3 regions of the Sphaerisporangium sp. B11E5 genome follow, and region 1 is predicted to be linked to each of the others. Evidence: riboswitches for the same ligand, from Rfam matches in the RefSeq annotation. Region 1 holds a riboswitch; each other region holds the start of a gene.
The links. A riboswitch is a leader RNA that binds a small molecule or an ion and turns the genes downstream of it on or off. The one in region 1 is predicted to bind cyclic di-AMP.
Positions count from the first base shown of each region.

Region 1 (7,794 bases):
ATCAGGACGTAGTCCGTGGTGTGCGCCGCGGTGAGGAAACTGATGGACACCTGGACGGTGGGGTTGTCCGGGGTCAGCACGATCAGCGGCCACATGAACTCGTTCCAGTTCAACATGAACGTCTGCAGCGCCAGCACGGCCATGCCGGGCCGTACGGCGGGCAGGATGACGTTCCACCAGATGCGCATGGTGGACGCGCCGTCGACACGGGCCGCCTCGACCAGCTCCTCCGGCACGGCCTGGTCGGTGTACTGCGTCATCATGAACACGCCGAACCCGTTGAGCAGGTAGGGCAGGATGACGGCCTTCAGCGTGCCGACCCAGCCGAGGTCCACCATGAGCTGGTAGAGCGGGACGATGCCCATCTGCTGGAGCGGCACCATCATGGTGATCAGGATGGAGCCGAGCAGCAGGTTGCGCCCGCGGAAGTGCAGCCGGGCGAAGGCGAAGCCCGCGAACGTCGAGATGATCACGACGGAGACGGTCACCGTGCTGGTGACGATCAGCGAGTTCACCAGGCCCTGCAGGAAGTGCGCGTCCTCGGTGGCGAGCACGCGCGCGATGTTCTCGCCCAGGTTCCCGCCGGGCAGCAGGATGGGCGGCACGGTCACCGCGTCGGCGTTGGTGCGCGACGCGATGATGATCATCCAGTAGATCGGGAAGATCGACAGGATGACCGTGATACCCAGGGCGATCTTGGTGAGCGGCGTGGCGCGGAAGGGGTCGCGCTTGCCGTCGCCCCGGCTCGGGGCGGTCCTGCCCTGCGCGATGGCGGTCACTTGGTGCCTCCGATCCTGCGGACGAACGCGTAGTTGATCGCCACGCCGATCAGGATCAGCACGAACAGCAGCCACGCGGCCGCCGCCGCGTACCCGTAGTCGAAGTCTCGGAAGCCCTCTTTGACGATGTACATGGCGATTGTCTGGAATTGGCCGGTACTACCACCTTCCATTCGGTTGCTGCCGAACATGACCGGTTCGGCGAACAAGGTGAGCCCGCCGATGGTGGAGATGAAGACCGTGAAGATGATCGTCGGACGGATCATCGGGAGCGTGATGCTCCAGAACTGCCGGCGCGGGGACGCCCCGTCGATGGACGCCGCCTCGTACAGGTCCCGCGGGATGGTCTGCATGCCGGCCAGGTAGATGATCGCGTTGTAGCCGGTCCAGCGCCAGTCGACCATGGTGGCGATGGCGATCCAGGAGGACCACTTGGCGTTCTGCCAGTTGATGTTCTCGACGCCGAAGAAGCCGAGGATCCAGTTGATCATGCCGAAGTCGCGGCCGAAGAGCTGGGTGAACACGATGGCCACCGCGACCACCGAGGTGACCAGGGGGATCAGCACACCGAGGCGGAAGAACAGGCGCCCGCGCAGCCGCTTGTTCAGCGCGTTGGCCAGCATCAGGGCGAGGATCAGCTGCGGCACCGTGGCGAGGACGAAGATGCCGACGGTGTTGATCACCGCGTTCCAGAAGGCCGAGTCGGTCAGCAGGCTGGTGTAGTTGGCGAGGCCGGTGAACTCGGCGTCACCGCCGGCCAGCTCGTAGTCGTGCAGCGACACCCACAACGTGAAGACGAGCGGGAACAGCCCGAAGATCGCGAAGAGGATGAAGTACGGCGAGATCAGAAAGTACGGGGTGGCCTTGATATCGACGTTCGACCAGAAGCGGCGCGACGGCTTTTGGTGGTGCCGGCCCGGCCGGGGCCGTACCGGCGCCGGATCCGCCCGCTGCGGGGAGAGATTGACGCTCATCGGATTTCCGGGGTGGCTCCTGGCTCACGGCCAGGGCAGCGCGGCCCCTTTCTCCTTCGCTCGTGGGTGACAGTCAGTTGTCCGTCCACCACGGCGCCGCGTCCGGTGGCGGCGTCGCGGGGCCGGGTGCGCGCACGCTCGGCCGCTGCGGAAGGCCGTCTCGCCGGACGCGGCGCGGAGCCGCGCACGACCAGCCCCTGCACAGGGAGGTCTTCGGAGGTCGTCCGTGCGGAAAAGGTCAACGAAGTCGTCCTTTCGGCGGTCGGCGCGAAGGGCGGCAGCGCATGTCCCCGCTGCCGCCGCTCGCTCGACGGAAGGTCACCGGCCCACTGGAGGGTCGCCACTGCGGGCCGGTGACGTCGGTGGGTTGATCAGCCCGCCGCCTTCTGTCCCGCCTCGACGAACTTCTGCCAGGCCTGGTCGTAGGGCACCGCGCCCTGGTCCATGCCGATGACGACCTGCTCGACGGCCGCCTTCACCTGGGCGTGCTTCTCACCGAGGAAGGTCGGCTGGAGGCTCTTGATGGACGGGCCGAAGATCTCGCCGATCGGCGCGTTGTTGAAGTACTCGTTCTTGGCGCTCTGCAGCTCGGGGTTGTCCTGCGCCGGGATGGTGCTCGGAAGGTTGCCGCCCTCCTTGAACGCCATCAGCTGGGCCTCGGGGCTGGTCAGGTAGCTGGCCAGCTCGGCGGCCTCCTTCGGGTGCTTGGACTGCTTGGGCACGGCCAGCCAGGAGCCGCCCCAGTTGCCGCCGCCGCCGGGCACGGTCGCGACGTCCCACTTGCCCTTGAACTCGTCGCCGGCGGTGCCGGACACCACGCCGAGCATCCAGCCCGGGCAGCCGAGGGTGGCGAACTGCGACTTGACGAACCCGGTGTTCCACGGGTCGGTGAAGTTCTGCAGCTTGGCGGTGAGACCCGCCTTGCTGATCTGCTGGGTGAAGTCGAAGGCGGTCTTCACCGCGGGGTTCTTGTCGGCGATCAGCTGCTGGTTCTTGTCGAAGTAGGTGACGTTGCCGTTCTTGGCGGCCTCCTGCGACAGCACCACGTTGTAGATGGTGTTGACGCTGTCGACGAACTTCGCGTCCTTGACCTTGCCCTGGAACTGCTGGCCGACCTTGATGAAGTCGTCCCACGTCTTCCACAGCCCGGACACCTCGGCCCGGTCGGTGGGCAGGCCCGCCTTCTTGAACAGGTCGGTGCGGTAGCAGATGCTCATGCCGCCGACGTCGGTGCCGAGGGCGAACAGCTTGCCGTCGGAGTTGATGCCGTTCTCCCACTTCCACGCGGGGAAGTCGGCCTGGCGGCTCTGGAGCCCGTACTGGGCGAGGTCGGTGAAGAACTGGGGGCGCGCCTTGGCGAGGCCCATGCCGCCCTCGTCGATGCCGACGACGTCACCGGCACCCGTGCCGGACTGCAGCCACTGCAGCATCTGCGGCCAGTAGACGTTCTCGAAGCTGTCGGTCAGGTTGTTGTACTTGACCTGGACGTTCGGGTGGTCGGCGTTCCACTTCTCCACGGCGGCCTTGTAACCGAAGTTGGTGCCGCCGCCGAAGGTCTGCAGAGTAAGGGTGATCTTCTCCGGTGCCGCGGACGAGGCACCGCCGCCTTCGCCGCCTCCGCCGCCGGACGAGCATGCGGCGCTGGTGACGAGCGCGGCGGTCATCACCGATGCGACCGCGAGCATCCTGCCGCGGCGCATTGTGTTCATCATTCCGGACCCCTCTCAAGGTGGTTGCCCGATCATTGGGAGATGCATCGAGGGCCGGCCCCGACAGTCGGGCCCCGCGATGTGCTGGATCCCTCAAGTCGTGAACCGCGGGGCATGGTCCCGCGGGCGAGATTTGGGAGCGCTCCCACGAAGAGTCCCCGATGGGCAACGCTGGCGTCAATATGCCGAAACCTAACTGTTACTCCTGGGGTTCCCAGAAGCGCGGAATGCGATGATAAGCGGCAAAAAGGCCATTGCCGGTATTGGGAGCGCTCCCATCGCTACCGGACAGTCTTCCGCGGAAGAAGACATGGAGATGCCGCCGTACGGCCGGTTGCGGGCTGATTCGGCCGTACGGCGGCGGGGAGGGCGGGCGTCCCATGGGAGTGGGTGAGCCGGGACGCCCGCCCGGCTACGGCGGGGGGACCGCCGTCAGGCCGCGTACGCGGGGTAGCCGTAGCCGGCCACCTGGTAGGTCGGGCGGGTGCGGACCTCGACCTTGCCGTTGCCCGTGTTGCCCTCGACGGTCTCGATGGTGCCGTCGCCGTTGTCCTTGACGACGAAGCCGACGTGGTCGATGCCCTCGATGCCGCCGCCGTTCCAGTCGAAGAACACCACGGCGCCGGGCTTCGGCACGCTGCCGAAGCGGCCCTTGGACTCGAACCACTTGGCGTGCTGCACGGTGTAGGCGTCCTGGCCCATCGTGTCCTGGAGGCCGAGCTGCTCGCCGACCCAGGAGACGAACATGTCGCACCACGGGGCGTTGGCGTAGTCGGCGATCCTGCCGGTGTCCCTGGCGATGGTCTGGAGCGCGCGCGGGCTGCTCATGTACCAGGCCTGGAACTTGGTGCCGCCACCGAGGCTGTTCTCGGAGATGCCGACCTGGCTCCTGGCGAGGTCGAGCACCTGCGCGGCGGTGACCCGGGCCGCGGAGCGCGGCTCCCCGTGCGCCTCTGCCGAGGCGACCTTCGCGACGGCGTCGCCGGGAGCGGCGTCCGCGTGGGCGAGAGCGGTACCGGTCACCACCTGGGCAAGGACCAGCCCGCCGAGGGCCAGTCCGATCGCGCGATGTCGTGGGGCATCCATGAGTCGCTGCGTGAACGATGACAAAGGGAGACTCCTTCTTCCAAAGGCGCCTACCGGGTTAGCTGACGGGTTCGGGCCTGGAAGACGCCCTACAGCGCGTCCGTGGGAACGACGCGCCGATTCACCCCGAAAGAAGTGGGTCCCCGGCTCCGCGAGAAAGCGGACTCGGCGTCCGGAACGTGTCGGCGGGAGAGGGATCTCCGCGGCGGACCGGCCTCGCTCCGGCGATCTCCACCCAGGCGGAACTCCCTCGGCGGGACGTTCCTCCAGGTGGAGTCCCCCCACAGTAATACATCGGACAAAGAGCCGCAAACAGGACAAACCACTCATGCCGTTCCGGCCCGGAGTCGGCAAATCTTGGGTCCGTGCTCACCCCCGGACCGCATGACCTTCGCCTGTTGTCCGCCGTTCACCGCACGTTACCCGTCACGTAGCGTCGTGGCACTAGATTGCCTGCGTCGTGAACGTCTCATTACCCGGCGTGGAGAGGATCGGTCGAAGCCGCGTGCGGGAGCAGGGGTCGGCCGTCGCCTGGGTGGAGTCGCCTCTCCAGTTGCTCTGCGCGGTCGAGGCGCGGCACGCCGGACTGGTGGGGCCCGAATTCCAGGTGGTGGCCAGGGCGAAGCTGCCGGGCCTGCGGGTGACCCGCAGGGAGCTGGCCGCCCTCGCCCTGCCCGAAGGCCTGCGGCTGTCCACCGCCGACGACCACATGCCCCGTCCGGGCCGCCGTGAGTCGTGGGTGCTCGGGGACGCCTTCTCCGGCCGCATGCAGCTCACCTCGCTCGGCGCCGCGCCGCGCCGCCTGGTGGTGGTCGACGACGGCCTCGCCACCATCCGGCTGCTGGAGCTGCTCACCGCCCGGCCCGGCACGCCGCTGCTGCGCGCCCGGGCCAGCGCCACCTGGACGCGCCGCGCCCTCGGCGCCGCCGCCTCGCTGCGGCTGCGCGCCGCCGCCCGGTCCGGCCGGCTGACGATCTTCACCGCCCTGCCCGTCCCGGACGGCCTCGCCGCGTCCGTACGGGGGATCGGGATCGACCTGGTCACCCACGACTTCGCGTGGCTGCGCTCCCAGCCCGCCGTCGCGCACCCCCGGCCGCCCGAGAGCACCGTCGTGCTCGGCACCTCGCTGGTGCGCAACGGCCTGATCCACCGGGATCGTTATCTTTCCTGGCTCTTCGCACTGGAAGGTCCGGTAGCCTACTACCCGCACCGCCGGGAGGATCCCGGGGACCTGGCCGCGGTACGTGACCACCCGGGAGTCACCGTGTACGACGGCGGGGCGCCGGTCGAGATGACGCTGCGCGATCTGCGTCCCGGCCAGCGTGTGCTCAGTCTTCCCTCCACCGCGGTGACCTCGCTGCGCGTGCTGCTGTCGGCGCGCGGCGTGCGGGTGGAGACCGTCGACGTCCCGGACGACTGGTGGACGCCATCGGCCACCGACTCGCTCCGGTCGCACCTCCAGATGTTCGCGCACGAAAGGGCTGCTCCTTGACCCGGGTTCTCGCCGTCGCCGACTCCGACAGCTATCTGAAGTGGGCGGCGGGCCTGCTCGACCAACTCCCGGCGGAATGGACGCGGACGCTCGCCGTCGTGCGCACGCCGATCACCCCGTCCCCCGCGCAGATCGCGGCCGCGGTCAGCGGCACCCGCCTCGGCGCGGGTGAGCCGCCGGCCGTGACCTCCGCGCGCGGCCTGCGCCGCCTCGCCGAGCGCACCAGGCCCGACGTGGTGCTGGTGGCCTGCACGGGGCCGGTGGTGGACGTGCTGGTCAGCGGCGTGTTCGGCGGCATGAGCCCGCGGCCGGTGTTCGTGTCGGGCCTGCCCGGCATCTCGATCCCCGCCACCGAGAAGGCATGGCTGTACCGCGGCGGGTGCGACGTGTTCGTCGTGCACAGCGGCAAGGAGGTCGCCGAGTTCGGCCGCATCGGCAAGGAGCTCGGCGCGGCCGGCACCGTCGCCCTCGCCCGGCTGCCCTACCTCGACCACGTCGTCACTCGCCCGGCGTCGACCGGGACCGGCGACCGGGTGGTGTTCGCGACCCAGGCGAAGGTGCCGCGGCGTCGCGAGGAGCGCGAGGGCATCCTGGTCGCCCTCGCCGCGCTGGCCGCCCGCCGTCCCGACCTGGACGTCGTGGTGAAGCTGCGGGCGCTGGAGACCGAGCGGCAGACCCACAACGAGCGGCACCACTACGAGCGGCTGTGGCGCGACCTCGTCGCGGCGGGCGTCGTGCCCCCCGGCGCGGTGCGGTTCGCCGCGGGCGCGATGCACGAGCACCTGGCCGCGGCGGCGGGTTTCGTCACGGTCAGCTCCACCGCGGCGCTGGAGGCGATCGCCGCCGAGGTGCCGCTGCTGGTGCTGTCGGACTTCGGGGTCAGCGCCGAGATGATCAACCTGGTGTTCGAGGACAGCGGCTGCCTCGGCACCCTTGAGGACCTGACCTCCGCGGGCTTCCGGCGGCCCACCCCCGCCTGGTGCGACGCCAACTACTTCCACGACTCCGCGGTCAGCGACTGGGTGCCCCGGGTGGCCGCCCTGGTGGAGGAGGCCAGGGCCGGGCGCCTCGCCCCGGTGCGCCCCCTGCTGGACGGCCCCGCCCACGCCGCCGCCCGCCGCCGCGCCCGCCTGCGCGTGGAGCTCCCGCCGAACGTCCTGCGCGCCGGCTACCGCGCCAGCCGCCGCGTCCGCCGCTACCTGAAGGCGATCTCCTGACGAAAGCCCCGCACGCACGCGGCGGTGGTCACATTCCGTGACCACCGCCGCGTGCTGTTTCGAGAGGGTCCCGCGGGCTCAGCGGGTGAGGGCGCGGCGCAGGCGGCTGAGGGCGCCGCCGCGGCCGGGGCGTCGGGGCGGGGAGTCGATGAGGCCGAGCGCGCCGAGGCGGCGGTTCTTGAAGTAGCGGGCCTGCGGGCCGTGGGCGGCGAGGTAGCGCACCGCGGCCTCGCGCAGCTCCGGGTACTGCTCGCTCTGCATGCAGTACCCGACCGCCTCCACCAGGCCGGGCAGGTCGGCGGCCGGTGGGTCGGTGATCGAGCCGTCGCGGGCCAGCCGGGGCAGGGTGGCGTCGATGATCGTGGCCGGGATCCGGTTGCTGTTCTCGTACGGCGAGAGCCGTTCGAGCACGGTCTCGCAGCCCATGGTGGCGACCGGCGCGCCGAACAGCCGGTGCGAGGTGACGAGGGCGGTGGAGAAGCACCCCACGACCAGCCGGGGGCGCAGCGCCTTGACGCACACCTCGGCGGGCACGGT
Region 1 is NZ_JBDPMD010000001.1:284,965-292,758, forward strand. Features, by position in the region: gene ABGB17_RS01090 (carbohydrate ABC transporter permease) at 1-779, opposite strand, end outside; gene ABGB17_RS01095 (sugar ABC transporter permease) at 776-1,753, opposite strand; gene ABGB17_RS01100 (extracellular solute-binding protein) at 2,125-3,465, opposite strand; gene ABGB17_RS01105 (CHAP domain-containing protein) at 3,895-4,548, opposite strand; cyclic di-AMP (ydaO/yuaA leader) riboswitch at 4,581-4,729, opposite strand; gene ABGB17_RS01110 (hypothetical protein) at 5,030-6,040, shown strand; gene ABGB17_RS01115 (DUF6716 putative glycosyltransferase) at 6,037-7,257, shown strand; gene ABGB17_RS01120 (polysialyltransferase family glycosyltransferase) at 7,336-7,794, opposite strand, start outside.

Region 2 (7,794 bases), on a different contig from region 1:
GGTACAGCCGTTCAGGGAGCACTGATCGAGGCATGGCGCCTTCCCGGTGACGGTTCTGGTGCGGACAGGACTCCCGGGTCGGCGCGGCGGTCCCGGGACGCACGCGCTCATGCTCGCCGTCGCCGCCCCGCGGCCGCATCGGCGAACGTCGCCTATGCATCCCGCCCAGGGGTCAGGGAAGGTGCAGGTTCCTGAGCTGCCGGCGGGAGGTGATGCCGAGCTTGCGGAAGATGCTGCGCAGGTGCGCGTCGATGGTCCGCGGGCTCAGGAACAGTTGCGCCCCGACCTCTTTGGAGGTGGCCCCGGTGGCCACCAGCCGCGCGACGTGCAGTTCGTGGAGGGTGAGCGCGTCGGCCGGCTGGGCGGTCCGGCTGCGCGGCCGCTCGCCCGTGGCGCGCAGCTCGCGTGCGGCGCGTGCCGCGTACGCTTCGGCGCCCATGCCGGACAGCAGTTCGTGTGCGGTGCGAAGCTGTTCGCGCGCGTCCTGGCGGCGGCGTTCGCGGCGCAGCCACTCGCCGTAGACCAGGTGGGTGCGGGCGAGGTGGGTCGCCATCCGGCACTCGCCGAGCCGCTCGATCGCCTCGCGATACAGTGCTTCGGCGGCCGGCCCGGTGCTCATCAGCGCCCGTGAGCGCGCCTCCAGCCCGAGGGCCCACTGGGTGCCGGCGGCACGGGCTCGCGAACCGAGCGGCTGGAGCGCGGCGGCCGCGCGGTCCGGCTGGCCCGCGCGGACGGCCGCCTCGACCAGCTCGGGCAACGCCAGGCTGCTGTGCACCAGCTCGTCGGAGTCGCACGGCCCCGCCGCGGCGGCGAGCGCGGCGTCGTAGTCGCCGAGGCCGTTGTGCAGCACCGCCAGTGCGTACTGGGCCACGGTGACCCCTCTGCCCTCGCCCCGGCCGGTCGCGTCCTTGACCATGGCCGCGTACAGCTCGGCGGTCTCGGCCCGCCGGCCGCGCCAGGCGGCCAGCAGGAGCCTGATGTGGGGCAGCGGCGCGGCCCCGATCGCCCGCGTGATCGCGGCCTCCTCGGCGGCCAGCTCGGCGGCGTGGGCGAGCTCGCCGATGTGCATGAGCACGCCGGCGAGGACGTAGAGCGCGGGGGGAAGCACGGCCAGCGCTCCGGCCTCGCGGGCCAGCCGGACGTTGCGGTCGGCCAGCACGTAGGCATGCTCGTCGTCCCACAGCCCCACCGCGACGCGGCAGGCCAGCCACAGCCAGCGGCGGTCGTCGTCCGCGGCGCGGGGTCCCTGGTCGCCAAGCGCCTCCAGGGCCTGCCGCAGGCTGGGCACGCTTGCCTCGTAGCCTCGCGTGTATCTGGTCACCAGCCCGTCGAGCAACAGGTCGACCGGCCCCGGCGGCCCGGGTGGCGCGGGTGCGGCATGGACGGCTTCGGCCGCCTCCAGCACCCCGCGACCGCGGCCGAGAGGTCCGGCGATGATCGACGCCTCCAGGGCTTGCAGGTAGGTCTCGCGGGACAGCGCCGCGTCCAGCGGGGCGAGCGTCTTGGCCGCGTGCAGCAGGGCCCCCGGCACGTCGTTGCCCCGGGTGGAGTGAAACGCGATCTGGGCGCGCAGCAGCTCCACCCGCGCGTGTCGCAACGCGTCCAGCGGCCCTGCCGCCGCGACCGTCAGCAACTCCAGCGCGGCGTCGGACGCACCGGCCTTGTGCTTGGCCTGCGCGGCCGCCAGCGCCCGCCGTGCCCGGTCCGCGGGTTCGGGGGTCAGCACCACCGCCCGTTCCAGGAACGCCGCCGCCGCGGCCAGGCCGCCGCGTGCCCGTGCCCGGCCCGCCGAACGTTCCAGCTCCACCGCGACCGTCTCGTCGGTCCCCAGCACGGCCTGGGCCCGGTGCCAGGCGAGCCGATCGGGATCGGCCCGCGGATCGGTCACCGCGGCCAGCGCACGGTGCGCCCGGCGGCGGTCGGCCGGCGCCGCCGCCCGGTACACCGCCGAGCGCACCAGCGGATGATGGAACCGCACCCGCGCACCGATCTCCACCAACCCCGCCGCCTCCGCCGGCCCGGCCGCCTCCGGACTGATCCGCAACTGCTCCGCGGCGCGCCACAGCAACGCCGCCTCCCCCAGCGGCTCGGCCGCCGCGACGAGCAGCAGCATCTGCGTCTCGGCCGGCAGCCCGGCCGACCGGCGCAGGAATCCGTCCTCGATCCTGCCGGGCACCCCGAGCGCGTCCGGCAGCCCGAAGCCGCCCGCCAGCTCCGCCAGATGCCCCGGCTCCGCGCCGCGGGGCAACTCCAGCAGCGCCAGGGGGTTCCCGCGCGCTTCGGCGATGACCCGGTCGCGCACCCCCTCGTCCAGCGGCGCCGGGACCGCCACGGCCAGCAACGCCCGCGCGTCCCCCTCCTCCAGCCCGTCCACCCGCAACTCCGGCAACCCGGTGAACACGTCCCCCCGGCCCGGGTCGCGCAGCCCGAACACCAGCGCCACCCGCTCCACCTCCACCCGCCGGGCCAAGAACGCCAGGACCTGCGCGGACGCCTCATCCAGCCACTGCGCGTCATCCACCAGGCACAGCAGCGGCCGTTCCTCGGCGACCTCCGCCAGCAGGCTCAAGGCGGCCAGCCCGACCAGGAACCGATCCGGCGGGTCCCCGGCACGCAGCCCGAACGCCACCCCCAGCGCGGCCTGCTGCGGATCGGGCAGCGCACCCAGCCAGTCCAGCATCGGCGCGCACAACTGATGCAAGCCCGCGAACGCGAACTCCATCTCCGACTCCACACCGGCCGCGCGCTCCACCCGGAACTCCGGCGCGGCGCCGCGGGCGTACTCCAGCAGCGTGGTCTTGCCGATGCCGGCCTCGCCACGCACCACCAGCACACCGCTGCGCCCCGCCCGCGCGTCGGCGATCAACCCTTCGATCGCCTCACGCTCGGCACGACGACCCAGAAGCATCGCCTGGTTCTCCCGTGGGGGGCCCGACTGCGATTCCCGCGCTACCCGGCGATTGTCGCCTATCGGATTCGTGTCAGCCAATGGCGGTGAGGATGTCGGCCACCACGTCGGGCATCGAGAGGAACGGCGAGTGGGACGCGTCGAGCGCGACGACGGAGGTCGGGTTGCCCGGGAAGGCCGCGTCGGCCTCGGCGATGAACCTCGCCTGCAGGGCCGGCCTGATCGCCATGTCCCTGGCACAGGTGAGGTACGTGCGCCGCACCGACCCCCAGCCGTCGTGGGTCAGGTCGGTGGTGCCGAGCATGACGCCGAGCGGACCGTCAGGCGTCAGCAGGCCGGTGGCGGCGTCGGCGAGGACCGAGTCGACGTCACCGTAGAACGCCTCGTGAAGCCGCCGCCGGTAAGCCGCGTCATCTGTGGCGAAGTCCAGCCGCAGCGCGCCGATCCGCGCCGGGTCGCCCTGCAACAACGGCGCGACGTGGTCATCGGCGGCCTCGGGCATCCGCGTGTACGCCACAGCCGGGACACCGGACGACGGCATGTACGCGGAAAGATACACCGCGTGCGCGACCAGTTCGGGCGTCCGCTGCGCCACTCGGGTCAGCACGGGCCCGGCCGCGCTGTGGGCGACCACCGTGACCGGCCCACCACCACCGATCCACTTGATCTGAGCAGTAAGTAACCCGGCCGCGTCGTCAAGACTCACGTCCCCCACCGGCGAAAGCTCCGTACCGACTGCCCCGGGATCGTACGACTGCGCACTGAACCACCGAGGACGCCGCGCGTACAGCCCGTGCCCCACCATGTCCACCGCAACGGCCAGGCGCCCGGCCGCCACCACACGGAGGATGACTTCGCTCCAGCACCAAGAGCCGTGCCAGAAGCCGTGAACGAGTACCAGCGTGCTGCTCATGAACACTCCCTGGTGTGAAGCCGTCCGGCTCGATGGAGAACTGCCTACTTCCTTGTTCACTGTCGCAAGCGGGCGGTGACTGTGACGCTAGTAGATCGCTTCGAACTCCGCCGCACCCGAGACGGGCCGCGAATGGCCCGGCTCTCGCATCAACCGCCCCTCCGCGCACCGGACCACCTGAAAACCCCTGGCAACGACACGGAGTCCATGAAAGCGGACGTCGCGCTCGGCCTCGTGGTGCTGAGTCACTGCGGTGTCCCGCTGCGGGCGGGCGGATACGCCGGTGTCGACGTCTTCTTCGTGATCCCCGGGTTCCTGATCAGTTCAGCCGTCCAGGGAGCCGACGAAGTCCGGCCCGATCTCGACCGGCGGGTTCTACGCCCGGCGCCGCCGCAGGCGGCATCGCGGTGTCACGAGCCAGTTCCCCGACACATGAGGGCACAACGAGCCCACACAGGTACCGAAACACCACTGGGCATCCTCCACGTGGTGGAGAATGCCCAGTTCAATGGCGTACTGCTGGGTGCGCCGCCAGGGACTCGAACCCCGGACCCGCTGATTAAGAGTCAGCTGCTCTAACCAACTGAGCTAGCGGCGCATCGGCTACGGCGACTTTAGCAGTAGTGGCGGGGGTGCGCACATCGGCGGGGTGGGGGTCAGTTGGCGGGGGCGGGGGCGGGGTTGTTGTCGATCTGGCTCCAGGCGCCTTCGCTGAAGGGGACGGGGTGGTTCTTCTTGCCTGGGCCGTTGCCCCACTTGGTGATCACGTAGCTGACCTCGATGTGGCCGGCGTCGAAGCCTTGGACCATCAGGGTCGAGGAGTTGAAGGTGCCGCCGGTGAGTTCGGCGAAGGTCTTGGCGTCGATGTCGAGCATGACGCCGTTCTCGGAGGGGATGCCGGGGCCGCGGTCGCCGATGAAGAAGGGGGCTTCCTTGTCCTTGTAGACGATGTAGCCCTCGGTGCCGAGGGGCCAGCTCGGGCTGGCGAACAGGCCCTTCTGCATGGGCTTGCCGATGGCGGGGAGGCCGGTGTCGCCGGCGCGGCCGGAGGCGTCGTCCCAGAAGTAGGAGGCTTTGGTGGAGCCCTGGAGGAGCATGGGGGGGACGATCCGGGTGGAGGCACCGGGAGGGGGGAGCTTCTGGGCGTGGGCGGCTACGGCGTTCGCGCAGAAGATGGAGGTGAGGGCCAGGGTCGCGCCGGCGGCGCCGCAGGCCATGCGTTTCTTCGAACAGCTACGGAGAAAGGTCATGGGGTGGCAGGATCTTTCATCAGAAGACACGGAGCCGCGGAGCCGGTGTGCGTGGGGTCACCGGTGCGGGTATGGGACAGCGCTCTCAAGACCGTGGCGTTCGTGGGCCTGGCTGGAGATCGCGGCACTAAGGCGCGTTGTCACGTAAAGGGCCGGTCAGCGGTGGCGGAGATGCGCCACCACGTCACACTGCGGGCGAGACGGGCTCGCCTGGGGTGGACGGCTGCTTGTAAGCCGATTTTCCGCCGCTTCTGACGGCGAGATCCGGGGTCAGGTCACCCGGGCATTGAGCTTGGGGGGAGTGGGGTGCTCCACTCGGGTCTCCTCTCCGATGACGTCTACCGGGTTAGCTGACGGGTTCGGGCTAGAGAGTCGCCCTACCGCGGGTCTGCGTTCGCTTTCCCACGGATTCACCCCAATGTTGATTGGGTCCCCGGCTCCCTCCAGGCCCCACAGGGCCCTTCTGGGATTCGACGCCGGGTGGCGGCCTTCCGGCTGAAGACCAGGTCACCACCCGATGTAGGTAAAACCTTACCCTCCAAGTCAGGGCAAAGCAAACGATGTGTGTACAAAGCATTATAAGATCTACCAAAGCACCCCAAACCCCTATATTTACGGCATTTGCCAGCCGGTCCGGGGGTGCGCCACACCCACCCAGCGCTCTCCGCGGCCCTCACCCGCCCATGATCACGACGTCGCCACCGGGCACCGAAGCACCGCCGAAGATGATCGCGAACGGCGGTCCTCACACGGGATCACCGGGATGCGGGAAGGAGGAGAGAGGGCAACAGGTCCGGGCAAAGGTCGGGGCCGGGCAGTCCCCCGCCTGCCCGGCCCCGGTTTCACGGTCCTGCGCCGGTGTCTTCCCCCAAAAACACCGGGCGGTCCCGCAGTACGGACACGGTCCCCCACCGCGTCCTTGTGGCAGAAAGCTCCAGTGCGCCCTGGTTCCCCGGGCGCCGGTGCATCCCCCTTGACCTGCCTTAACACTACATACCGGGGCCTGAGGCGCTCGTCATCGGACGGTATAGATTCCGTCTAACTCGCGGGGGATGACCGGGCTTGGCGCCTCAGGGCAACATCGGCGCGGCGACGAGCACCGAGTCGTGCAGGCGGGCGGCGTCCCGGCTCGGCGGGGTGCCGAAGAGGCGGCGGTACTCGCGGGTGAACTGTGACGGGCTGTCGTAGCCCACGGCGTGGCCGACGGCGGCGATGTCCGTGGGGCCTGCGGCCAGCAGCAGCCGGGCCTCCTGGAGGCGGATCTGCTTCTGGAACTGGATGGGGCTCATCGCGGTGACGGCCTGGAAGTTGCGGTAGAAGGCGGACGCGCTCATGCCGGCCAGCCGCGCCACGTCCTCGACCCGGAACGCCCGCGCGTAGTTGTCGCGGATCCACCGCACCGCCCGGGCGATGTGGGCGTGGTTGCTGTCGGCCAGGCCGAGCTGGCGGACGGTCGGGCCCTGCTCCGCCGTGATCAGCCGCCAGAGGATCTCCCGCTTGATCAGCGGCGCGAGCACCTCGATGTCGCGCGGCTGGTCAAGCAGGCGCAGCAGCCGCGCCACGGCGTCCAGGAGCTCGGCGGAGGCGTCGCTCACGGCGAGGCCGGGGGACGCGGTGGCGGCCCGCGGCGCGGCGCCGGACGACGCCCGCAGCAGCAGGTCGGCGATGGCGGACGGCTCCAGCGTCAGGCCGAACCCGAGCGCCGGCCGGTCCGGGCCGACGTCGACGAAGTGGCCGGTGACGGGCAGGTCGACCGACGCGACGAGGTACTGCCCGGCGTGGTACTCGTAGACCCGCTCCCCCAGCGCGAGCCGTTTGGCGCCCTGCGCGATCAGCGCCATGACCGTGCCGGACATCGACGCCGACGGCCCGGCGGGCTCCTTGACGCAGGAGATCAGTACGCCGTCGATGGGGGTGCTCAGGTCGGGCCGTGCGTGCCGGGCCAGCAACGTGCGGATTTCATCCAGAAGCATGACGGTGCGGCATCCAGGGACGTGTGGCCGGGGCGGGGACCCCGGCCGGGGGACGACCTATTCCTTGAAGGCCAGGTGGACGGGGACGCCCTTCTGGAGGGTGTTGCTCACGGTGCAGTAGCTGGCGTGGACCCGGGCGGCCACGTTGCGGAAGACCTCGTCGGCCTCCGGGTCGTTCTCCGGGAGCTCCACCTCGTAGGTGATGGTCACCGGGCCCAGGATGTTGGGCGCGCCCTTCTCGGCCTCCACGGTCATCGACAGGCGGGCCAGCCGGTGGCCGCGTTTGGCGGTGAGGGGTTCCACCGTGACGATGTTGCAGCCGCCGACCGCGGCGAGGAGGAGCTCTACAGGGGTGAAGACGCCTTCGGTGTCGCTGCTGCCGATCTGGACGGCCGCGCCGCGGGCGTTGCGGGCGACGAAGCCGTCGTCGGTGCGTTCCACATTGACCGATGCCATACGGGAAGCCTAGGTGGTTCAGGCGTCAGGGTGCTTCGTGAGGTAGTCGATGTACACGGGGCGCAGGGCCTCGCCGAGTTCGCCCTCGCCGGCACCCATGGCGTCGCTCAGCAGGGCGGAGAAGCGGCTGAGGTCCTTGGCGGCCTCCTCGGTGTGGCCGGTGGCGGCCTCCGCGACGGGGATGACCTTCAGGAGATCCCACAGGAAGCCGAGGTCGCCGTGCGCCACGGCGTAGCGCACCGCGCGGTCGTGCAACTCCTTCGGCGAAAGTGCCTGCAGCTCGTCCATTTCCAT
Region 2 is NZ_JBDPMD010000004.1:190,146-197,939, reverse strand. Features, by position in the region: gene ABGB17_RS06445 (AAA family ATPase) at 173-2,908, opposite strand; gene ABGB17_RS06440 (alpha/beta fold hydrolase) at 2,982-3,821, opposite strand; tRNA gene ABGB17_RS06435 (tRNA-Lys) at 4,346-4,419, opposite strand; gene ABGB17_RS06430 (hypothetical protein) at 4,478-5,071, opposite strand; cyclic di-AMP (ydaO/yuaA leader) riboswitch at 5,391-5,557, opposite strand; gene ABGB17_RS06425 (AraC family transcriptional regulator) at 6,142-7,044, opposite strand; gene ABGB17_RS06420 (OsmC family protein) at 7,102-7,500, opposite strand; gene ABGB17_RS06415 (hypothetical protein) at 7,519-7,788, opposite strand.
Region 2: linked by a shared signal. The riboswitch ahead of ABGB17_RS06430 (hypothetical protein) and the one ahead of ABGB17_RS01105 (CHAP domain-containing protein) in region 1 are both predicted to bind cyclic di-AMP.

Region 3 (7,794 bases), on a different contig from region 1:
CCCGCGGGCGACTGACGCGGCAACGCGAGCAGCGGGCCCGTCAGCACGGCGCCGGGCGCCGGCCGTCAGTCGGCGCGGCGCCGCGCCTCGGGCTTGCGCCGGGGCTGAGGCTCCGGGCGCCGGGCCGGGGGCTCGCCCTTGCGGGGGGTCTCGTCACGCAGGGGCCGCCGGTCGGCGGCCTCCTGGTGCTCACTGGTCGGACGTGACACGTCACGGGCGCGCATCGCCGTGACCGTGGTGATCTGCAAGCTCTGCAGTGCCATGCACGGATCTTACTCAGAAGACGAGGCCGCCCCACGGTGCGATGTCCCAGAGCATCGCGGCGGACAGCTCCCGCAGCGCTCCCCGGCGGTGCTCGTCGGCGACCCCGGCCGAGTGGTACGTGCCGAGCGGGCGGCCGCCGAGATACGCCGCGCCGAGCACGCTCACCGGCAGGCTCACGTCGGCGGGGTCGGTGGTCCGCGACCACGTGGCACCCTCGCGGTCGCACGACAGCCGCCACCGGCCCTCGTTCCACGGGCACACCGGGTCCTCGACCTCGATGACGACGTCGGCCGCCGCCGAGTACGCCCGCTCCGGCATGGCGCGCTCCACGTCCACCACTCGGATCCACATCTCGTCCAGCCAGCCCGCGTTGAGGTGGCGGGGCTCGGCGAGCAGATGGATGACCGGGTCGTCGGCGGGACGGTTCCACGCGTACACGCTGGAGCACAGGTCGCGGTCGAGCACCTGGCTCCACACCAGGGCGTACGCGGCGGGGTCCACGGCGAACAGCTCCATCAGCATGACCTCGCCGTCCGGGACGTCGTGGTCGGTGAACTGCGACTTGACGCGGAACAGCGCGTACCCCCGCACCCCGGCGTCGTCCTCGGCGATCACACAGCGCAGCGGCCCGTTGCCGCGGCGGGCCGTCTCGTCGTCGGCCAGCAGCACGTTCCAGCGCTCGTGGTTCCTGGCGTACTGGCCGGGACGCGTGGGACGCACGGCCTCGAAGACCTTCTCCAGCTCCTCACGCACCGTGGCGGGCTTCTCCACCCGCACCCGCAGCGCGGGGTCGGACGGCGCGTGCGGCGCGAGCCGCGCGCCGTGCCTCGGGATGCGGAAGAAGAGGTTGTCCACACCCCTGCCGTACCCGTAGCGGCCGTAGATGCCTGCCTCCGAGGCGTACAGCGCGGCGAGCGCCTCGCCGTTCTCGTGCAGGTCGGCGAGCTGCCGGCGCATCAGCGAGGACAGCACCCCCCGGCGCCGGTGGGACGGCAGCACGGCGACGCCCGTCACGCCGCACACCGGCCGTGGGCCGCCGGGGACGGTCATGGAGAAGGAGGAACCGACGGTCGTGCCGACCAGCCGATCGCCGTCGAAGGCGCCGAGGGTGCGGTCGAACTCCATCACCGCCTCGAAGCGGGCGTTGCGCTCAGGCGGGAACTCCTGGTTGAACGCCTCCTGGAACACTTCCATCCAGTCGGGCCACTCGGACTTGTCGAGGGTGCGTATTCTCGGGCTGAAGCGGGGACTTGGCTGTGACGTCACGGAGTCACGGTAGGACCGGGCAAACCGGATCGGCCACCTAATATACCCGTTTAATGATCAAGGTCTTGGTCAAGTGGGCTGCCCAAAGGGCATCCGGGCAGATAGAGTCGCTGCATCATGAGTTCCCGTCCGGCGCCGCTGATCCCCCCGCGGCTCCGCGCGATCTTGGTGCGCATCCCTTTTCTGGTGCGGATCGTGCGATTCCTCCGCAGGGGGCCGCTGGCGCGCGACCGGAACCTGTTGATCACCCTGAGCCTGCTCACGCTGACGCTCGGCTTCCTGTCCGCCCGCGTCTCCAGTGAGTGGTTCTCGCCCAGCCTGTTCATCCTCGTCACGCTGGTCGGCGGCCTGCAACTGCGGCTGCGCAGCCTCGCCGTGCTGCTCTGCTCGGTCTTCTTCGCGCTCGGCACCATCGCCGTGCTGCTCGGCCCGCGCCACCTCACGCCCGGCATGCTGGTCACGCTGGGCTTCACCATGGTGCTCGCCGTGCTGATGGCCCGCACCCGGGGCAAGCTCGGCGTGCAGGGCCTGCGCGGGGACGCCATGCTGCTGGAGCTGCGCGACCGGCTCAAGCGGCAGGGCGACCTGCCCGCGCTCCCCAAGGACTGGGGCTCGCGCGTCGTGCTCAAGCAGGCCGGCGGGTCGTCGTTCGGCGGCGACTTCCTGGTGTCCACCCGCAACGGCTCCATCCTGGAGATCGCGCTGGTGGACGTGTCGGGCAAGGGCGTGGACGCCGGCACCCGGGCGCTCATGCTGTCGGGCACCTTCGGCGGCCTGCTCGGCTCGGTCGACGCGTTCCTGCCCGCCTGCAACGCCTACCTGCACCGCCAGCCCGAGGGCGAGGGGTTCGTCACCGCCGTCCACCTGCGGCTCGACCTGTCCACCGGGGCGTACGAGATCACCTCGGCGGGCCACCCGCCGGTGGTGAAGTTCGACGCCGGCACCGGCACCTGGCAGGTCTCGGCCGCCAAGGGCGTGGTGCTCGGCGTGGTGCCCGACCTGCACTGCGAGCCCGACAACGGCGTGCTGCACAAGGGCGACGCCCTCATGCTCTACACCGACGGGCTCATCGAGCAGCCCGGGCGCGACATCGACTCCGGTCTCGACCGGCTGCTCGGCGAGGCCGAGCGGCTGGTGCCGTCCGGCTTCCAGAGCGGCGCGCGGCCGCTCGTGGACTCCATGTCCGCCGGGCACAACGACGACTGCGCCCTCATCCTCATCTGGCGCCCCTGAGGCCCTCCCGCCGCCCTACAGCCAGCCGGCCTCGCTCGCGATGCGCACGGCGTCCAGGCGGTTGCGGGCCCCGGTCTTGTACATGACCCGGGAAAGGTGATTTCGGACCGTTCCCACGGAAAGGTACAGTTTCGCGGCGATCTCCTTGGAGGCCGAGCCCTGCGCCGCCAGCCGCAGCACGTCCATCTCCCTGGGGGTCAGCGGGTTGTCCGCGGAGGTCAGCGCGGCGATGGCCAGGTCGGAGTCGACGGCCTTGCGCCCCGAGGCGACCCTGCGGATGCCGTCCGCGAGCTGTTCGGGCGCCACGTCGATGCTGAGGAAGCCGAGGGCGTGCGCGGCGAAGGCCCGGCGCACCTGCCCGGGGTTGGGCTGCGCGGACAGCAACAGCACCCTGCATCGCGGCGCCTTCTCATGCAGCCGGCAGGCCGCGGTCAAGCCGTCGAGGTCGGGGAGGTCCACGTCCATCACGGCGACGTCCGGATCGAGCTCCAGAGCCGCAGGCACGACGTACTCACCGCAGGCCACATCGGCGATCACCGTGAGATCCTTCTCCGCGTCCAGCGAGGCCACCAGTCCCCGCCGGACGAGGGGGAGATGTTCGGCAACCAGGATGCGTATCAAGGTTCTCCTAGGGGGCATTGGCGCAGAATCCGGCAAATGTTACTTAACCGAGTCATATCCCACGGTGTCGAGATGATTGCTTACCGTCAATGCAGTCTCCCGATTCGGTGCACCTCGCGCAAGTCACTCCTACGGTCGGTCGGTGTGAAGATGATTAACCCGCCCGGTCCGGGCCGTGCCGGAGTTCGGTTAGTCTCGGAGGGGGCAATCCAAACCCAACGCACTTCTCCGCAGGTGGGGGGCAGCATCTATGAGCTGGCTCGTCGTGGCCGGGTTTCTCATCTTCTTCCTCGGGTTGATGGCGTCGATTGCCCTGCACGAGATCGGCCACCTGGTCCCCGCCAAGTTCTTCGGTGTGAAGGTCACCCAGTACATGGTCGGATTCGGCCCCACCCTGTGGTCGAAGCGGGGCAAGGAAACCGAATACGGGGTGAAATGGATTCCACTCGGCGGGTACATCCGCATGATCGGGCCGCTCCCGCCGCGCCCCCAGGACCAGGGCAAGCTGCGCAACCTCTCCACCGGCTACTGGCAGGGCCTGATCGAGAGCGCCCGCCAGGCATCCCTTGAGGAGGTCAGGCCCGGCGACGAGAAGCGCGTGCTGTACAGCAAGCCCTGGTGGCAGCGGCTGATCATCTTCGTCGGCGGCCCCGCGATGAACTTCGTGCTCGCCTTCCTGCTCTTCGCCGTGGTGTTCATCGGGTTCGGCGTCCAGGTCGCCAAGCCGGTCGTGGCCAGCGTCTCCCAGTGCGTGATGACGGTCCAGGAGCAGCAGAAAGGCCAGAAGTGCACCGCCGCGCACCAGAAGTCCCCCGCCGCGGTGGCCGGCCTGGCCGTCAACGACAAGATCCGCGCCGTCGGCGGCACCCCGGTGACCACCTGGGAGCAGGCCACCAAGCTGATCCGCGCGCACGGCGCCGGCCCGATCACCGTCCAGGTCGAGCGGAACGGCGCGCCGCTGACCCTCACCCCCACGCTCATCGCGCAGGACCGTCCCTCCACGGACGACCCGACGAAGATCGACAAGAACCAGGGCTTCCTCGGCGTGGGCCCCGTGGTGGTCGTCGAGCGGCAGAACCTCGGCTACGTCGCCGCCACCATGTGGGACTTCACCACCCGCACCGCCGCGTCGCTGGCCCGGTTCCCCGAGCGCCTCGGCAACGTCTGGGACGCCGCGTTCAGCGGCGCCAAGCGCGACATCAACAGCCCGGCGAGCATCGTCGGCGCCGGCCGCATCGGCGGCGAGATCGCCGCGTCCGCCGCGCCCCTGGACGCCAAGATCATCTCGCTGATCCAGTTGCTCGCCCTGGTGAACCTCGCCATCGGCGTGTTCAACCTCATCCCGCTGCTCCCGCTGGACGGCGGCCAGATCGCGGGCGCCCTCTGGGAGGGCCTCAAACGCGCCTACGCCCGGGTGCGCCGCCGCCCCGCGCCGTCCTACGTGGACATCGCCAAGGCCCTGCCGCTGACGTACGCCGTGGTCGCCGTCCTGCTCGTCATGAGCACGCTGCTCATCTACGCCGACATCGTCAACCCCATCCGCCTGTCCGGCTGAGCCGGCTCGTCCGCGCCGCCGGCCCGGTGACCCGGGCCGGGCGCCGGACACGCGTCAGTACATCGAGATGTGCACGTGGTCGAAGTGGTTGGCGGTGACGCCGCCGCGGTCGGCCATGGCGCGCCAGCCGGGGAAGCCCAGGTTGTAGATGCGCTGGCGGTAGATGACGTACTTGACGCCGAGCTTGCCGCCGTTCTTGACGGCCCATGCCGCGATCTCCTCGCCGAGTGCGGCGTCCGCGGCGGAGGGCATGGCGCCGCCCGAGCTCAGCATGAAGTCGCAGGCCCGCCCGAGCGGGTGCTCGCCGCTGTTCTCGGCGCGGTAGCAGCCGACGGGGAAACGCAGCGAGAAGTGGCTGCGCACCTCGGTGCGCATCAGCCGGGTGCGGGGGGTGATGTTGTCGCTCCCGGTGGGCAGCTCGGGCGCCCAGGCGCCGTTGGCGCGCTTGCCCGGCGCGGTGGGGACCAGCCGGTCCAGCTTGTCCTTGATCTCGTCGATCAGCTTCTCGGCGTCCTTGCGCCGCCCGGTGAGCTCGCTCATGTCGTCCCGCAGCTCGGCGGTGAGCTCGGCGGCGTCGCCGGCGGCCCGTTTGCGGGCGTCGCGCGCCGCGGCGAACCCGCCGAGCCGCGCGTCCTGCTCGGCCTGGAGCTGTTCGAGCATCGCGGCGCCGCCGTACCCGGGGGTCAGGAGCTCACGGACCATGCCCATGCCGCCGGCCTGGTAACGCAACTGGGCGATGTCGCCGACCTGCGACTCGGCGAGGGTGAAGGCCGCCTCGGCGGCCTTGAGACGATCACGCGCCGCCTTCTCCGCGGCCTTGGCCCTGGTGACGGCGACGCGTTTGGCGTTGTATTCGGCGATCAGCTTGTCGACCTTCTTGGTGAGCGACGTGAGCTGGGCCTTGAGTTCCTTCTCTGTGGGTTTGGGGGCGGCCGCTCCCGCCACCGCCTGGCCGGGGACCAGCCCGGCCATGAGCAGAACACACGCGGCCAACACCACGGAACCGCCGGAAGTGCGCGGCAGAGCCCTCTCCTCTCGTGCGCCGACCGGGTTAGCTGACGGGTTCGGGCCGGAGTCGCCCTACCACACGCGGTGGATTCACCCCAGAGAAGCATGGGTCCCCGGTTCCCTGGCGAGGCGCCAGGGATTAGGCGTTACCGCCGTGACCGGCGGGTTCGTTGGGATGGTAGTACTCTGCCGCCTCTTATGGCGACTCGTCGGACAAATTGGGCGAAACTAGTCACCTCTCAGCATGCGAGCCGCCTCCTCCGGCAGCACGTCGTTGACGAACGCCCCCATCGCCGACTCCGAACCCGCCAGGTACTTCAGCTTCTCCTTGGCCCGCCGGACGCTGAACAACTCCAGGTGCAGGTAAGCCAGGTCGCGCGCCTCCCGCACCGGCGCCTGGTGCCAGGCCGCGACGTACGGCATCGGCACGCCGAACAGCCCGTCCAGCCGGCGCAGCACATCGGTGTACAGCGGCCCGAACTCCGCCCGCTCCTCCGGCTCCAGGGCGTTCAGGTCAGGCACCCGCCGGTTCGGGTAGACGTGCACCTCGAACGGCCAGCGCGCCGCGGCGGGCACGAACGCCGTCCAGTGCTCCCCGGCCGTGACCACCCGGGTGCCCGCCGCCCGCTCGGCCGCCAGCACGTCGGCGAACAGGTTCCCCCCGGTGCGCTCCCGGTACCGCGCCGCGGAGCCGAGCATCTGCCGGGTGCGCGGCGTGACGTACGGGTAGGCGTAGATCTGCCCGTGCGGGTGGGCCAGCGTGATACCGATCTCCGCGCCGCGGTTCTCGAAGCAGAACACCTGCTCCACGCCGGGCAGCGCGGAGAGCTCGGCCGTGCGGTCCGCCCATGCCTGGAGCACCAGGTCAACCTGGGCGGGGGAGAGGGCGGAGAACGACGAGCCGTGCTCGGAGGTGAAGCACACCACCTCGCACCGGCCGACGCCGGGCCGTACCTCGCTGAGCCCGCCGACCTGCTCGAACTCCACCGGCACGAGACTGAACGACGGGAAGCGGTTCTCGAACACCGCCACGTCGTAGTCCGCGGCCGGGATCTCGGTGGGCCGTCCAGGCTTCGACGGGCACAGCGGGCACTGGTCGGCCGGGGGGAGGAACGTGCGGGTCTGCCGGTGCCCGGCGATCGCCACCCACTCGTCCAGCAGCGGGTCGTACCGCAGTTGCGACGCGGGCGGGCGGGGCGGCAGGTCGCGGGTGTCGTGCGCGCCGCGGTCCGCGTCGTCCCGGCGGTCGTAGTAGATCAGCTCGCGGCCGTCCGCCAGGTATGTGATGGTCCGTTTCACCGTTCCGCCGCCTCGTCCTCGTTCTCGTTCCCGGTGGCCGCGGGCTCGGCCAGGATCAGCGTGCCCGTCCGCTCGGCGAGGGCCTCGCGCGCGTCTTCCGGCAGGCCGGTGTCGCTGATCAGCACGTCGGCCTTCTCGAGCTCGGCGATGGTGCTGAAGCCCACCGTGCCCCACTTGGTGTGGTCGGCCAGCACCACCAGCCGCTGCGCCGCGGCGATCAGCTCGCGGTCGGTCTCGGCCTCCAGCATGTTGGGCGTGCTGAACCCGGCCCGCGTGCTCATGCCGTGGACGCCGAGCATCAGCGTGTCGACGTTCAGCGACCGCACCGCGGCCACCGCGACCGGTCCCACCAGGGCGTCGGAGGGAGTGCGCACGCCGCCGGTGAGGACGATGGTCTGGTCCGGCCGCCCGCCGTGGTGGAACACCTCGGCGACGCGGGGGGAGTTGGTGATGACGGTCAGCTCAGGCACGTCCACCAGGTGGTGCGCGAGGGTCCACGTGGTGGTGCCCGCCGACAGCGCGACCGCCGTGCCGGGCCCGGCCAGTTC
Region 3 is NZ_JBDPMD010000027.1:72,020-79,813, forward strand. Features, by position in the region: gene ABGB17_RS23245 (ribose-5-phosphate isomerase) at 1-15, shown strand, start outside; gene ABGB17_RS23250 (hypothetical protein) at 66-263, opposite strand; gene ABGB17_RS23255 (GNAT family N-acetyltransferase) at 277-1,530, opposite strand; gene ABGB17_RS23260 (PP2C family protein-serine/threonine phosphatase) at 1,648-2,763, shown strand; gene ABGB17_RS23265 (response regulator transcription factor) at 2,779-3,384, opposite strand; gene ABGB17_RS23270 (M50 family metallopeptidase) at 3,635-4,939, shown strand; gene ABGB17_RS23275 (hypothetical protein) at 4,994-5,911, opposite strand; cyclic di-AMP (ydaO/yuaA leader) riboswitch at 5,965-6,103, opposite strand; gene galT (galactose-1-phosphate uridylyltransferase) at 6,176-7,246, opposite strand; gene ABGB17_RS23285 (DeoR/GlpR family DNA-binding transcription regulator) at 7,243-7,794, opposite strand, start outside.
Region 3: linked by a shared signal. The riboswitch ahead of ABGB17_RS23275 (hypothetical protein) and the one ahead of ABGB17_RS01105 (CHAP domain-containing protein) in region 1 are both predicted to bind cyclic di-AMP.